DNA from 4 places in the Litoribrevibacter euphylliae genome. Region 3 is predicted to be linked to each of the others. Evidence: predicted binding sites of a transcription regulator. Region 3 holds the regulator's gene; each other region holds the start of a gene.
The links. The regulator FNR, encoded in region 3, switches genes on or off when oxygen is low (the NO sensors DNR and NnrR bind a similar motif). The targets are predictions, from matches to a motif close to TTGATNTANATCAA.
Positions count from the first base shown of each region.

Region 1: a site for FNR is predicted at 2,057-2,070, ahead of ACFOEK_RS01345 (TraR/DksA family transcriptional regulator). Genes of this name have one in related genera too.
Region 2: a site for FNR is predicted at 2,116-2,129, ahead of nrdG (anaerobic ribonucleoside-triphosphate reductase activating protein). Genes of this name have one in related genera too.
Region 4: a site for FNR is predicted at 2,030-2,043, ahead of napE (periplasmic nitrate reductase, NapE protein). Genes of this name have one in related genera too.

Region 1 covers NZ_JBHRSZ010000001.1:325,903-329,041, forward strand. The annotation lists gene ACFOEK_RS01335 (DUF2156 domain-containing protein) at 1-905, shown strand, start outside; gene ACFOEK_RS01340 (VOC family protein) at 1,057-1,554, opposite strand; gene ACFOEK_RS01345 (TraR/DksA family transcriptional regulator) at 1,656-1,976, opposite strand; gene ACFOEK_RS01350 (50S ribosomal protein L11 methyltransferase) at 2,223-3,139, opposite strand, start outside.
Region 2 covers NZ_JBHRSZ010000005.1:166,449-169,587, forward strand. The annotation lists gene edd (phosphogluconate dehydratase) at 1-1,298, shown strand, start outside; gene ACFOEK_RS13535 (bifunctional 4-hydroxy-2-oxoglutarate aldolase/2-dehydro-3-deoxy-phosphogluconate aldolase) at 1,310-1,954, shown strand; gene nrdG (anaerobic ribonucleoside-triphosphate reductase activating protein) at 2,225-2,899, shown strand; gene nrdD (anaerobic ribonucleoside-triphosphate reductase) at 2,886-3,139, shown strand, end outside.
Region 3 covers NZ_JBHRSZ010000004.1:312,373-315,511, forward strand. The annotation lists gene ACFOEK_RS08875 (hypothetical protein) at 1-233, shown strand, start outside; gene ppnN (nucleotide 5'-monophosphate nucleosidase PpnN) at 296-1,681, shown strand; gene fnr (fumarate/nitrate reduction transcriptional regulator Fnr) at 1,749-2,528, opposite strand; gene ACFOEK_RS08890 (sulfite exporter TauE/SafE family protein) at 2,716-3,139, opposite strand, start outside.
Region 4 covers NZ_JBHRSZ010000001.1:234,525-237,663, forward strand. The annotation lists gene ACFOEK_RS00935 (DUF445 domain-containing protein) at 1-166, shown strand, start outside; gene ACFOEK_RS00940 (alpha/beta hydrolase family protein) at 289-1,089, opposite strand; gene ACFOEK_RS00945 (protease complex subunit PrcB family protein) at 1,474-2,010, opposite strand; gene napE (periplasmic nitrate reductase, NapE protein) at 2,179-2,325, shown strand; gene napF (ferredoxin-type protein NapF) at 2,327-2,947, shown strand; gene ACFOEK_RS00960 (chaperone NapD) at 2,934-3,139, shown strand, end outside.

The DNA.
Region 1 (3,139 bases), on a different contig from region 3:
GCCAGTCCTACTCTGCGATGCAGCCAGGAATGAAATACTTTGATTTGCCTGGTGTTGGTTTCATTGGCTACAAGCAAAAGTTCGGTGTTTCGTTCGTTTTGGGTGACCCTATTTGTGCACCTGAACACAGAGAACATTTAGTTTCTCAGTTCCTTAGTAAACACCCTAATACGTCATTTGTTCAGGCGTCTGAAGACGTTGCTGTGATGATGCATAACCGTTTTGGCTATCACTCTACTCAGTTTGGTATTGAGTCGTACATTGATCTTACCAAGTGGTCTCTTAAGGGTAAGAAAAAACAAGTACTTCGAACTGCACTTAACCAAGCGGAAAAGCGCGGTATTGAAGTCAAAGAAAGTTACGCGGAACTGAGAACCAAAGAAATCTCCAAGGCTTGGTTGCAGACGCGTAAGGTAAGCAAGAAAGAAATTAATTTCCTGATTCGTCCTATGACGATGGATTACAAAGAAGGTTCTCGTAGTTTCTATGCGTATCAGGATGGTGAACCTGTAGGCTTTATTTTCTTTGATCCGATTTATGAAAATAACAAGATTGTAAGTTACGTTCCGAACATTTCACGCGCTTGTGCTTCGTTTAAACAAGGCATTTGGTATACCTTGATGCTTCATGCCATGGACGTGTTTAAGGAAGAAGGAATCGAGCGTATTGATTTAGGTTTGATTCCTTTAGCTGGGTTGGAAGAGCCTGCATCTCATGAGTCTAATGTATTGAAAGGCATCATGAAGTTTGTTTATGAGAAGTGTAATTTCTTATACAACTTTAAAGGGCTTCATTTTACCAAGAGTCGTTTCCGCGGTGATGAGTTTAAGATTTATTACTGTCACCGTCGTTCTTTGCCAACACGCGATATTTTAGGCGTGTTGTTGCTCTCGAATCTGCTTTAACCTCGATTATTGGGGCAGATATTCCGCTTTTGCGTTATCACGCTTTTGGCCCACTATAGGTGGGCTTTTTTATGTCTGTAAAACAATTGTTGAATATTCAATTGTTTGATCGATTTCGGTCGTTTCATATCTGTTAAGAGGCTTTTCAGCGTTATTCATCCAGACTATCCAGCTCATCTTCCTCAAGAATCAGTCCAGAATTGGAAATCTCTTCTTCGGTAATTTGAGGTTCTGTCACATGTTGAGCAAATGTCCAGAGATAACCGTCCAGATCCTTAACTGTGTAAATTCGATCCCCCCAGAAAGTATCCAAAACTTCGGAGAGTATGGTTGCGCCACAGGAGGTTGCACGGGAATAGTGCATTTCAATGTTGGGTACATAAATATACAAACCAATGCCTTGTTGAATCTCAGAGGAATTAGGCGTTTGCGATGGGCTACTGAAACTGCCTTGGCGTTGAAGCATGATGCGAGCTTCAAGACAGTACATTTCAGCAAATACTGCTAAGCCATTTCGTACGATGGGTTCGCCGATTCTCTCAAAGCCAAACGCCAACTCGTAAAAGCTGATGGCTTCTTCCGGCGCTTCAACCGTTAGACAGGGCGTGAGTTGTGGAACATGATCTGGTTTGTAGGGAACCGAAGTCATAAGGCTGCTCACCTGAAGGGCATAGGACCGAGTTTGATTCTGCACTGTCGGAGTTAATTATCTAACTCTAGAACAGCCTTAGGGTTCACACAAAGTTTGTATTATTCTGCACAGCTAATACAGGTGGTAACAAAAGGAAGGGCATCCAGTCGAGCGGGATTAATTTCTTCGCCGCATTCACGACATAATCCATATTCTCCACTTTGGAGACGGGCTAGGGCTTGGTTAATAAGAATGAGCTCTTCTTTGCCTTCATGTTCTAAGGCGTGCAGGACGTCTAGATTTTCCTGCTCTGTGGCCTGCTCGCTAAAGTCCTGGCTCATAGGCTCAGAGCGGTTCAAGTCACTACTGATGGCATTTACTCGCCGTTCTATTTGCTCTTTTTGTTCGAGTAACTTCGTTTTTACATGATCCAAATCCATAAGCCACCTCCTAAAGATTGATGTGGTAACAGACAGCTAGTGTCATGTTTTGATCATCGCAAGTGTCGGGTTCTTAGGTATTGATGTATGTCAGAAATCAGCTGGGAATTTGCTTGTTCTAATGTTAAGTATATCCGATGAATAACAAGGTGTTAGAAATTCTTGAGGTGATCGCCGTAGATAAGCTTTGGCGCTGCAGGACACAGCGCCAAAGTGATTAGGGTGAGTGTTTTTGTAGTTAAGGTTTTATCTGGCAGGATTAAACACCCCTTCGTCCATGCATTGGTCAAAGCTGGCAACCGCGTTACCCTCACGCATGACCGTTCCTTTCCAACGATAAAACTGGCGGAAGGCTAAGGTGCACTTATCTTTTGGATAGTAACGACTAAAACTCAGAGAAATAATGTCGCCTTTTTGTACTTCTATGCGGTGTTCAATCGGAAGGTAAGCGTGTTTCCAGCTGTCTGAACAGCTTCTTTCCGTTAAACAGTCACCAGAAATATCAAGGCTGACATTGTCACTCAACGTCGCTACAAAGTAGCATTGAAAGCCTGTCAGAACGGCGTCTTTTTCAACCACAAAAGATCGTGACTTGTGATAACTGGATGATTGGCTCCAATCACCGTCATACCGCTGCAAAGCCTGCGGTTTACTGAGGCGGGAAGAGGCCAAAAGTACTGTATCATAGTAGAGATTGAAGCGATTATTGATGGCTTTTTGTGCCATCAGTTTTTCGAGTTTGTAGCTTGGATTAAGGGTTTTAATTGCTCCTTGTCGAATGGCTTCGTGGGCACTTTCAGACGTAACAGGTGCAATATAAGAACAGGCGTCTTTGGGCAGGCACTTGCCCTCTGGTTTCAGGAAACGGGCTATTGCATCGCTAATGATCGGCTGGAAGTCTTCATTATCTGCGATATTGCCTAAGATTTCTGAAATCAAGACATCAACCCGCTCCGGCAGCGTTACATCGTAAGAGAGTTTGTTGATGGCGATAAAGCGGTCGGCAAATTGGGTTTTAGCCAGTGATTGTTCTGCAATATTCAGAATGCTTGCATCTAATTCAATGGCGTAGACCTTACTGGCCCCAGCTTCAAGAGCCCACTGACTTAGGATGCCGGTACCGGCTCCTAAGTCGACAACGACATCCCCTGGTTTTACCGTCT
Region 2 (3,139 bases), on a different contig from region 3:
CCTGCATTTTTGTTCCAGCCGGGCCCATGTCCACAGGCATCAGTAACAGTGAAAAAGCCAAGACCCGACAATTATTTGCTGAAGGCAAAGCCTCAAGTGACAAGTTATTGGATTCCGAAACTCAGTCTTATCACAGCCCTGGCACCTGTACTTTCTATGGCACCGCCAACACCAATCAGATGCTGATGGAAGCGATGGGCTTACACCTACCTGACTCCGCATTTTGTTCACCAGAATCCGAGTTGCGCCACGCCTTTGTAAAACAAGCGGCGGTACGAGTGTCTGAAATTACTGGATTAACCGAGCACTACACCCCCATTGCCGATGTGGTGAGTGAGAAATCCATCATCAACGCCATGGTCACCTTACTGGCTACCGGTGGCTCCACCAACCTCATTATTCACCTGACCGCCATTGCGCGCTGTGCCGGGATCAAGATTACCCTGGATGACTTTGATCAACTGTCCTCGGTGGTTCCTTTGATCGCTCGGGTATATCCGAACGGGCAGGCCGACATCAACCAATTCCATGATGCCGGCGGCACCAGTCAGGTTATTTTTGAGCTGCTTGCGGCAGGCCTGTTACACGAGGACGTAAAAACCGTCGCAGGCCAAGGATTACGCGCTTATGCCCACAGAGCGGAGTTTAAAGACGATCACATCCGCTATCACCCGGCTGGCACAGGCACAGATAAAGACATCATCCGAACCGTTGCCGACCCGTTTGCGGCCATGGGCGGCATTAAACGTCTGAAAGGCAATCTGGGAGACGCCATCATCAAGGTATCAGCGGTACCAGAAGAACACTGGCACATTCACGCCCCGGCGCGGATTTTCCACGATCAGGCCGATTTCATGGACGCTTTCCATGACAATCAACTGACCGGGGATTTTGTGGCGGTGGTTCGCTTTCAAGGCCCGAAAGCCAACGGTATGCCGGAACTGCACAAACTGATGCCATTGCTCGGCGTGCTACAAGATCGCGGCCAGAAAGTGGCATTAGTCACTGATGGGCGCTTATCCGGCGCATCGGGGAAAGTCCCGGCGGCGCTACACGTTTGTCCGGAAGCCATGCAGCTGGGTGCCATCAGCCAGATTGAAGAAGGCGATATGGTGGAGCTCAACTGCCATACTGGCGAACTCAAAGTGACCAACAGCGACCTCAGTACCCGCCCTTTTGCGCAACCGCCAAGTGGTCATGTCACCGGCATCGGACGCGAGCTGTTCAGTGTCTTCCGTCATTCGGTCGGACCAACCAGCCAGGGCGCAATCAGCATTCAATGGGAAGAACAAGGATAGAAGGGAAGCGTATGAATTCATTTAAACAACTGATAGAAAACTACAGCCCCGATCAAAAGCCTATCTTGCCTGTCATTGTCATCAATGATCTGGCGCACGCGGTGCCGTTAGCACAGGCACTGGTGGCCGGTGGTATTCCCTTTCTGGAGATTACCTTGCGCACCGAACACGGGCTGGAAGCCATTAAACTGATCAAACAAGAAGTACCCGAAGCCTGTGTTGGCGCTGGCACTGTCATCAACGAACGTCAATTCGAGCTCTGCCTGGATATGGGCGCGGAATTCTTGATCAGCCCCGGCATCACCAAAACGCTGGCTCATTACGCGCAAGACAGCCCAGTTCCCTTTGTGCCAGGTATTGCCAATGCGTCCAATGCCATGCTGGCTTTAGAACACAACATCAATGAAGTGAAGTTTTTCCCCGCCGAGCAAGCGGGCGGCATTCCCATGCTCAAAGCGCTCGCAGCGCCCTTTCCAGAACTGAGCTTCTGTCCTACCGGTGGTATTAACGCCGAAAATGCAGGCGCTTATTTGTCGTTAGACACAGCCATGGCGGTCGGTGGTAGCTGGGTGTGTCCGAGTCCGTTAATCGAGCAACAAAACTGGGCAGAAATCACCCGGCTCTCTCAAATTGCAACGTCCCACCTCAAACAATAACGTGCAATCTAAAGCATCAATGAATGCGTCCAACACATTCATCTCATTCTGACACTCACCCTTGCTTCGGGATGCCAGTCATCCCGGCTTTTCCCCATATTTCGTGCTGATTTAGACAAACAACTTCCTTGCCAAGCCGTCCTCTTTTGCCATTTCAACTCTTGATCCAGATCAATAAACTCGCCTAGCGAAACCAAGACACACTACATATAGTACCTATAAAAATAAATAGCCACTACATATAGACACACTAACCATATGGATATTGTCATGGACACCACGCCGGACACAGTGAAAGACGCTCAGAACCCTCCTTTATCTGTTTCTCTGCTTAATCTTGATGACATCACAGAGCACGAATCACCCAATGCTTTTAACTGTTCGGCGCCTGATGTGGTGTTTCAGGAATTGCCACACCACATTTCCCTGGCGTTTACCATTCATGGCTGCCCATTCGCCTGCGCGGGATGTCACAGCGAACACACCTGGGATGCCGAGAGTGGGAATGCGCTGACCGATGACGCCTTTCTGGCTTATCTGTCGCAATATCAAGGATTGATATCCGCCGTGGTATTTCTCGGTGGCGAATGGAATCGACAGGCACTGACCAACAAACTTAAACTCGCCAAAGCACAAGGGCTAACCACCTGTTTATACACGGGCGGCAATCATGTTGCTCGTTCACTCAGAGCCCATCTCGATTTCGTCAAACTCGGCCCCTGGATCGAAACCTTAGGCGGCTTAGACAGCACAATCACCAACCAACGTTTTATCGAATTAAAAGACGGCGAGCTCTGGCAAGACCGTACGCATTGGTTTCAACAAAACGCCTCGTCAAGCTCGCAACAAAACATGCTTCAAAACTCGTCTCAAAACAACCTTCACACGACACAGACACTTAACACATTTACCCATCAGCAAGGAGTTTCATATGCTTCGGCTTAATTCAGCACAAATCACCGACAAGTTGGATTTCATCGAGTCTTATATTCACGCCAATAACGCGGCGGAAGGCTCAAAAGTGGACGCCAACGCCAACGTTACGCACAAGAATATCGCCACACTGGAAGCTGAATTAATGAAGGACGCCATCATTCAGATCAATCGAGCGAAGGTGAAGCAACAAATCGGGCAGCTCTTTGGTGATGAACTGGCCGAGGAATACGAACGTCAGATCGAAGCACA
Region 3 (3,139 bases):
AACAAGCGCTTTCGGATGATATCATGAGTCATGTGGAATCTTTTTTGCGGAAACATTCAGAGCAAGTTCAAGCCCTTTCTGTGATGACTGGGAGTATTACGATTGGGTGGAATGAACAAGGTGATATTTCAGAATTGGATGGTTTTGAACTTTGGGTAAAAGAACTTCGTCAATTATTAACGGTTTATTTTAAACGTCTTAAAGACGAGAGAGTGGAAAATATCGGGGAGTAAAGAATTAAATCTCTTGATCCTCAACTAGAATTATAAATGGAATTACTGGCAAGGAGTGCGATATGCCATCAGAAGTAATTGATTATTCAGTATTGTCGCCAGTCGGCAGCTTGGACGTTCTGTCTATCAAAGAAATTAATAAACTCAGTGGATTAAACAAAGGTAAGCTTTACGAAATGTTTCGGCGTTGTTCGTTGGCTGTAATGAACAGCGGAATTGATAACGACGATATTGAGCAATTGGAAAACCAGTATTTAGACTTTGAAATCAGCATTGTTCCTCAAGCTCGTGGTGCATGTATTGCGGTACAAAATGCCCCAGCAAGAGCCTTTGTTGATGGAAAAATGATCCAAGGGGTGAAGGAAAATTTGTTCTCGGTACTGCGAGACATTATTCATTTAAGTAGCCAGCTGGACTTAGACGCGTTGAATGAAATTGGCTGTGGGCCTATGGTCACCGAAGCTGTTTTTCACACGCTTCGCCAAGCTAATGCGCTACAAGCTCGGGTTGATCCCAATATCATTGTTTGTTGGGGTGGACACTCCATCAGTGAACATGAATACGATTACACTAAGGAAGTGGGTTATCAATTAGGTTTGAGAGGCTTTGATATTTGTACTGGCTGTGGGCCAGGCGCAATGAAGGGGCCAATGAAAGGCGCCAGTGTGGCGCATGTAAAACAGCGGATAAAACACCCTCGCTACATTGGGCTAACCGAGCCGGGCATCATAGCAGCGGAATCACCTAATCCAATCGTAAATGAATTAATTATTCTCCCTGATATCGAAAAACGTTTAGAGGCGTTCGTTAGGTTAGGGCACGGTATTGTGGTCTTTCCTGGTGGTGCTGGCACCGCAGAAGAAATTTTGTATCTGCTTGGTGTCTTAATGGGGAATAAGCACGGTGCTGAGATTCCTGTTTATTTCACTGCTCCGAAAGAGTCGGCGGATTATTTTCAGCAAATAGACGCGTTTATTGGCGATACCTTAGGGCCTGAGGCGCAAGCGCTTTATGAGATCATCATTGATGACCCGGAAAAAGTCGCAATTGAGTTGCGTTCGCGCATGTCTGAAGTGAAGGCAAACCGAAAGGATCGTAAAGATGCATACTATTTTAATTGGATGCTAGAAATCGATTCTATTTTTCAGGAGCCTTTTACTCCAACTCACAAAACCATGTCGGAATTGAGTTTGGATACCGATTTGCCACCGCACATATTGGCCTCTCAATTACGACGAGCGATGTCTGGAATTGTGGCGGGTAATGTAAAGGAGCAGGGGATTTCTGAAATCCATAAGTACGGTCCGTTTAAATTGCACGGTGAATCTAATTTGATGAAGAAGTTGGATACTTTGCTGGCTTCGTTTGTTCATCAAAAACGTATGAAATTACCGGGTAGTAAATACGTACCTTGTTATGAAGTCGTAACGGAACCTGTTACCAGTTAATGATGTAATCACAGAAACCAAAAGGCCCAGCATTTGCTGGGCCTTTTGGTTAATGAAAGAAAATATATTAGCCGACGACTCGCTTGCCACATGCGCTGGCGGTACCGTCTTGAAGGTCTGCCAGTTCGTATAGGCCTGCGATATCAATCAGTTCAATATCACGGCTGCTGTCTAGGAAGCGAATAAGTTCTTTTTGCTGGAACTTACTGAAAATACGGCTAACGGTTTCTACCGCAAGACCAAGGAAGTTACCTAGATCGTTTCTGGACATGGTCAAACGGAAACGAGATGCAGAATAACCACGACGATGGAAACGTTCCGATACAGACACCAAGAAGGTAGCCAAGCGTTGTTCGGATGTTTTCTTACTAAGCAGTAACATCATTTGCTGGTCTTCGGAAATTTCTTGGCTCATGCTCTGAAGAACCTGATCTCTAAGTTCGGGGAGATCATCAGCAAGTGCATCCAAACTGTCGTATGGAATATCACATACCGTGGTTGTCTCTAGTGCAACGGTAGTAATTGGATATTTCTTATTGAATAGTCCGTTAAGGCCAATCATTTCACCGGCAAAATGGAAACCGACAATTTGTTCTTCACCGGACGGGCTGGTAATAAAACTCTTCACGCTGCCTGAACGGATGGCTAGAACTGAGTGAAAATCGTCACCTTGGCGCCATAGGGTCTGACCCTTTTGGTACGGTCGTCCTCGTTTGATGATGGCGTCTAAACGGTCAATGTCTTGTTCGTGAAGTGACAGTGGTAGACAAAGTGAGCTTAGGGAGCAATCCTGGCAGCTAACTGCGGTACCGCATCCTTTGACGCTGGAAAATTTGTTCTGAGGCATAGTTCAGTGTCCGATTAAGTTTGCCAATTTATATCACAGCTTCTCCATTCTTTAAAGCACGTTTATGGTGCGTTTACAGAAAAGTAACCAAAAGGTCAGCATGTGATATGGCTTCGTTCTAACGTGATAAATCCCTACCTTAATAATCTACAGTATAGGTGTTACTAAGTGATGTAGTTTTAAATACTCAGTGGTTCATTTTAGAGTGGTCCATCTCTGAATGATCCATATGAGAGTGATCCTGTTTCCTAGTGTCTGACGACATATCAGTATGATCCATCTGTGAGCGGTTCATACCGGAGTGATCCATTTGAGAGTGATCCATCGTAGAGTGATCTACCTGTGATTCCGTTTGCATGGCACTGTGGTCATGCATCGAATGGCCTTCATGATTACTGGTGTTGCTGGAATCATGATTTTCATGGTCACTATGGTTTGTATGGTCACCGTGGTTTGAATGGCTACTATGGTTCATATGGTTGTTATGGCTCGAATGATCACCGTGACCAAGTAAGTGCTGACTGTTGCCCCAGATAATCCAAGCGCCCATCAGGATCATCATAATGGCAGCAAGATTACGTACGTTTTTATTTCGTATGATGTTGCTTAAT
Region 4 (3,139 bases), on a different contig from region 3:
TTATCGTGTGGCTGAGATCATCGAAGATAATCTATCCCAATTACCAAAAGATAAATTTGAGCGCGTGTTAAGAATCGTATTTGAGCAAGACGAAACAACTCTGATTATCATTGGTGCGGTGATCGGTTTTATGATCAGTGGTATGCAGTTTATGATTTTTGCCTAGGGAAGCGTGTTATTTAGAGATTCTAGAAATGAAAAAAGCCCAGTCAGAACTTGTATGATGAAGTTCTGACTGGGCTTTTCTATGTATAAAACAGCGAGTGAAGCTGTTAGCAATACAACACGTTATGCAACAGAGGTTAACACCGCTTGGTTGTCATCGCCTTTGATGTAACGTGATACCCAGGCACCGATGGTTTCAGCCACATATTCGGCATCTTCTTTACGTGTGATCAAATGGTCCGTTTGATCAAGCGAAACAAAGCTCTTTGGATGCATGGCTGCCTGATAAATGTGGGCCGCTTCTTCAATCTCTACCGTATCATCGATCGGCGAATGCATGATCAGTAGTGCTTTTTTCAGTTTGCGAATCTTCTCATCAAGTTTCTGCTCTTGAATGTCTTCCAAGAATTGTTGTTTGATGGTGAACTCACGTCCACTCAGGGTGACCAAGGCACATCCGCAGTCTTCAATTTCTTCTTTATGGGCTTCAAATAAGTGTGCTACGTGTGCAGGATCGCTTGGTGCGCCAACCGTTACCACAGCTTTTACTGAGTCAACCTGGCCAGCACAAGCCAAGACTGCTGCTCCACCTAAGCTGTGTCCGATCATGATCGAAGGGGCTTTGTATTCTGTTTCAAGAAAGCGAGCGGCAGCCACTAAATCTTCAATGTTTGAAGAAAAGTTGGTGTTGGCAAAATCACCTTCACTGCTGCCTAAACCAGTGAAGTCAAAGCGAAGTACTGCAACACCACGTAACGCCAGTTCTCGACCAATACGGCTGGCAGCAACACTGGTTTTGGAACAGGTAAAGCAGTGGGCAAACAAGGCATAGGCTTTCGGATTTTCAGGGCTTTCAAGCATGCCATCAAGACGAAGGTTATCAGAATTAGTAAAGGTTACTTTTTGGCGGGTCACTCTAGTCATGTTAAACCTTAGTCATATTCGACCTATCCCCTTATTACAATCATCCATCACAGCTAACAGGACAGCCATCACAGTTGCTTTGCATGCACGAATATCGGGTAGGTCATTATCGAGTCAGATAGTAGTTATGCAGGAGGTTGATCATGCCGGATAGGATCTTTCTGAAACGCATGTTCATCCAAACCTGTGTGCGATGCCTTTATTAAGCGAATACTGTGCCACAGCCAACGGAGCCGTGAATTCTGCTGTTTTAAAGCTCATCACACTTATAAGGGCGCCATGATAATGAAAAATAATGGTGCGTACAGTTAGATTTGGTAATTACCTGCATTAATTTAGTGCATTGGGCGTTTGGAAAGTTCGTAAAAGGACGTTATGGCTCGGTTAGTGGGCGGCCTTCGCATTCGACAGCACGGCTTTCCCTTTTCGATCCACCACTGTCACCGTCATATCTTTAATTTCATCTTTCGTGAATTTCTTATCCAGTGTCAGAATTGCGCAAGGGCTGGTCAATGCTGAGGTCGTCATGCTGCCGGGAGGCGGAGTAATCCAGTTCGCTCGAACGGTGAGGCCGGTTTCAGTGAGGTGAATGGCGTCCACATTCACGGCATAGCCACCGCTACTTTTTTGACCCATTGCGATTAACAACACCGATTGTTCTTCCTCAATTTCTTTGGGTTGTACTTGTTGTCCGATGACACGTCTGCGTAATTGCTCCATTTCGTCAAGATACAAGGTCTCGCCTTCGTCGATGTGCATCAGCCGAACTTGCGGTTGGCGAATTGAGCATTGGTGTGACTTGTATATGGATTGCCAGGTTAAGGAAGGTGCTGGTGTAGAGTCTGAATTGTCCATGTGTTTGCACGCGGTTAGTGAAGTCGCCAAAAAAGCAGTAAAAACGAAGAATTTTGTATGGCTCATAAGAGTAATTCCTTTGTAGTTGATCTCAGTCAACTAAGTATATCCACAATAAGCATAGAGTCTTTCTACAGAATATTTAAATCCTAGCTAGTATGAATTTGTATGTACTTCCATGCAAAAGAAACGCGTGTAAAACGAAACGCATACAAAAAGAGAAGGTGAGGAACTATGGACGAGATTGAAAAAAACGAAGAAAGGAACATGTTCCTGTTCTTAACTGTGGTGTTATTCCCAGTACTTTCGGTCGCTATTGTAGGGGCTTATGGGTTTGTGGTGTGGATCAGTCAGATCTTGATGGGGCCGCCAGGAGCCTAAGATGGATATCTCCCGCCGTTCACTGTTCCGAGGTCGAATTTCTTCAGGTGCTAAAGCGCCTCTTGAGCCGATTCGTATGCCTTGGATGATTGCAATGGAGGACTTCACTGATCTTTGCTCTCGCTGTGCAAAGTGTGTTGATCAGTGTCCTGAAGGTGTGATCAAGAAAGGGGATGGTGGCTTTCCGACAGTCGATTTTCAGAAGGGTGAATGCACCTTCTGCGCTGAATGTGTGGATGTGTGCCCTGAGCCTGTTTTTAAAGCGACTGATGAACCCCCATGGCATTTGACGGCGGTTATTGCTGAAACCGCTAACCAAGTGTCTGTGACTTTTGATGGCGTTTGCATGGCCTATCAAGGTGTTGTTTGCCAAAGCTGCAAAGACGCATGTGATGTTCGTGCCATTCAAATGAAGTATCTCTCCTCTGCTACTCCCGTTCCAAAGATTGATGTTGATGCCTGCACAGGCTGTGGTGCTTGTGTATCTGTGTGTCCAACCAATGCCATTGGAATAGTAGAGAAGGCAGAGGAAAGCTTGAGTGCAAACGGCGCTTCAACGACGAATGCACAAGAAGCTATAAAACAACAAAAAGGAGTGAAAGCAAAGTATGCGATCACCTGAGCAGTACATAGATTCTCTGGAGGGGGAATATCACATTTCGAGTGTGATAGTGCAGTTTAAGCAAGAACATCATTGCCAGATTAAGTCCGTCATCAGTGACATCGAAGGAGCAGAAATCCGTGGCATTGATGATGATCAAGGAAAAATGGTTGTTGTGGTCGAGCACCAAACCGAACGAGGCATGGTAACGAT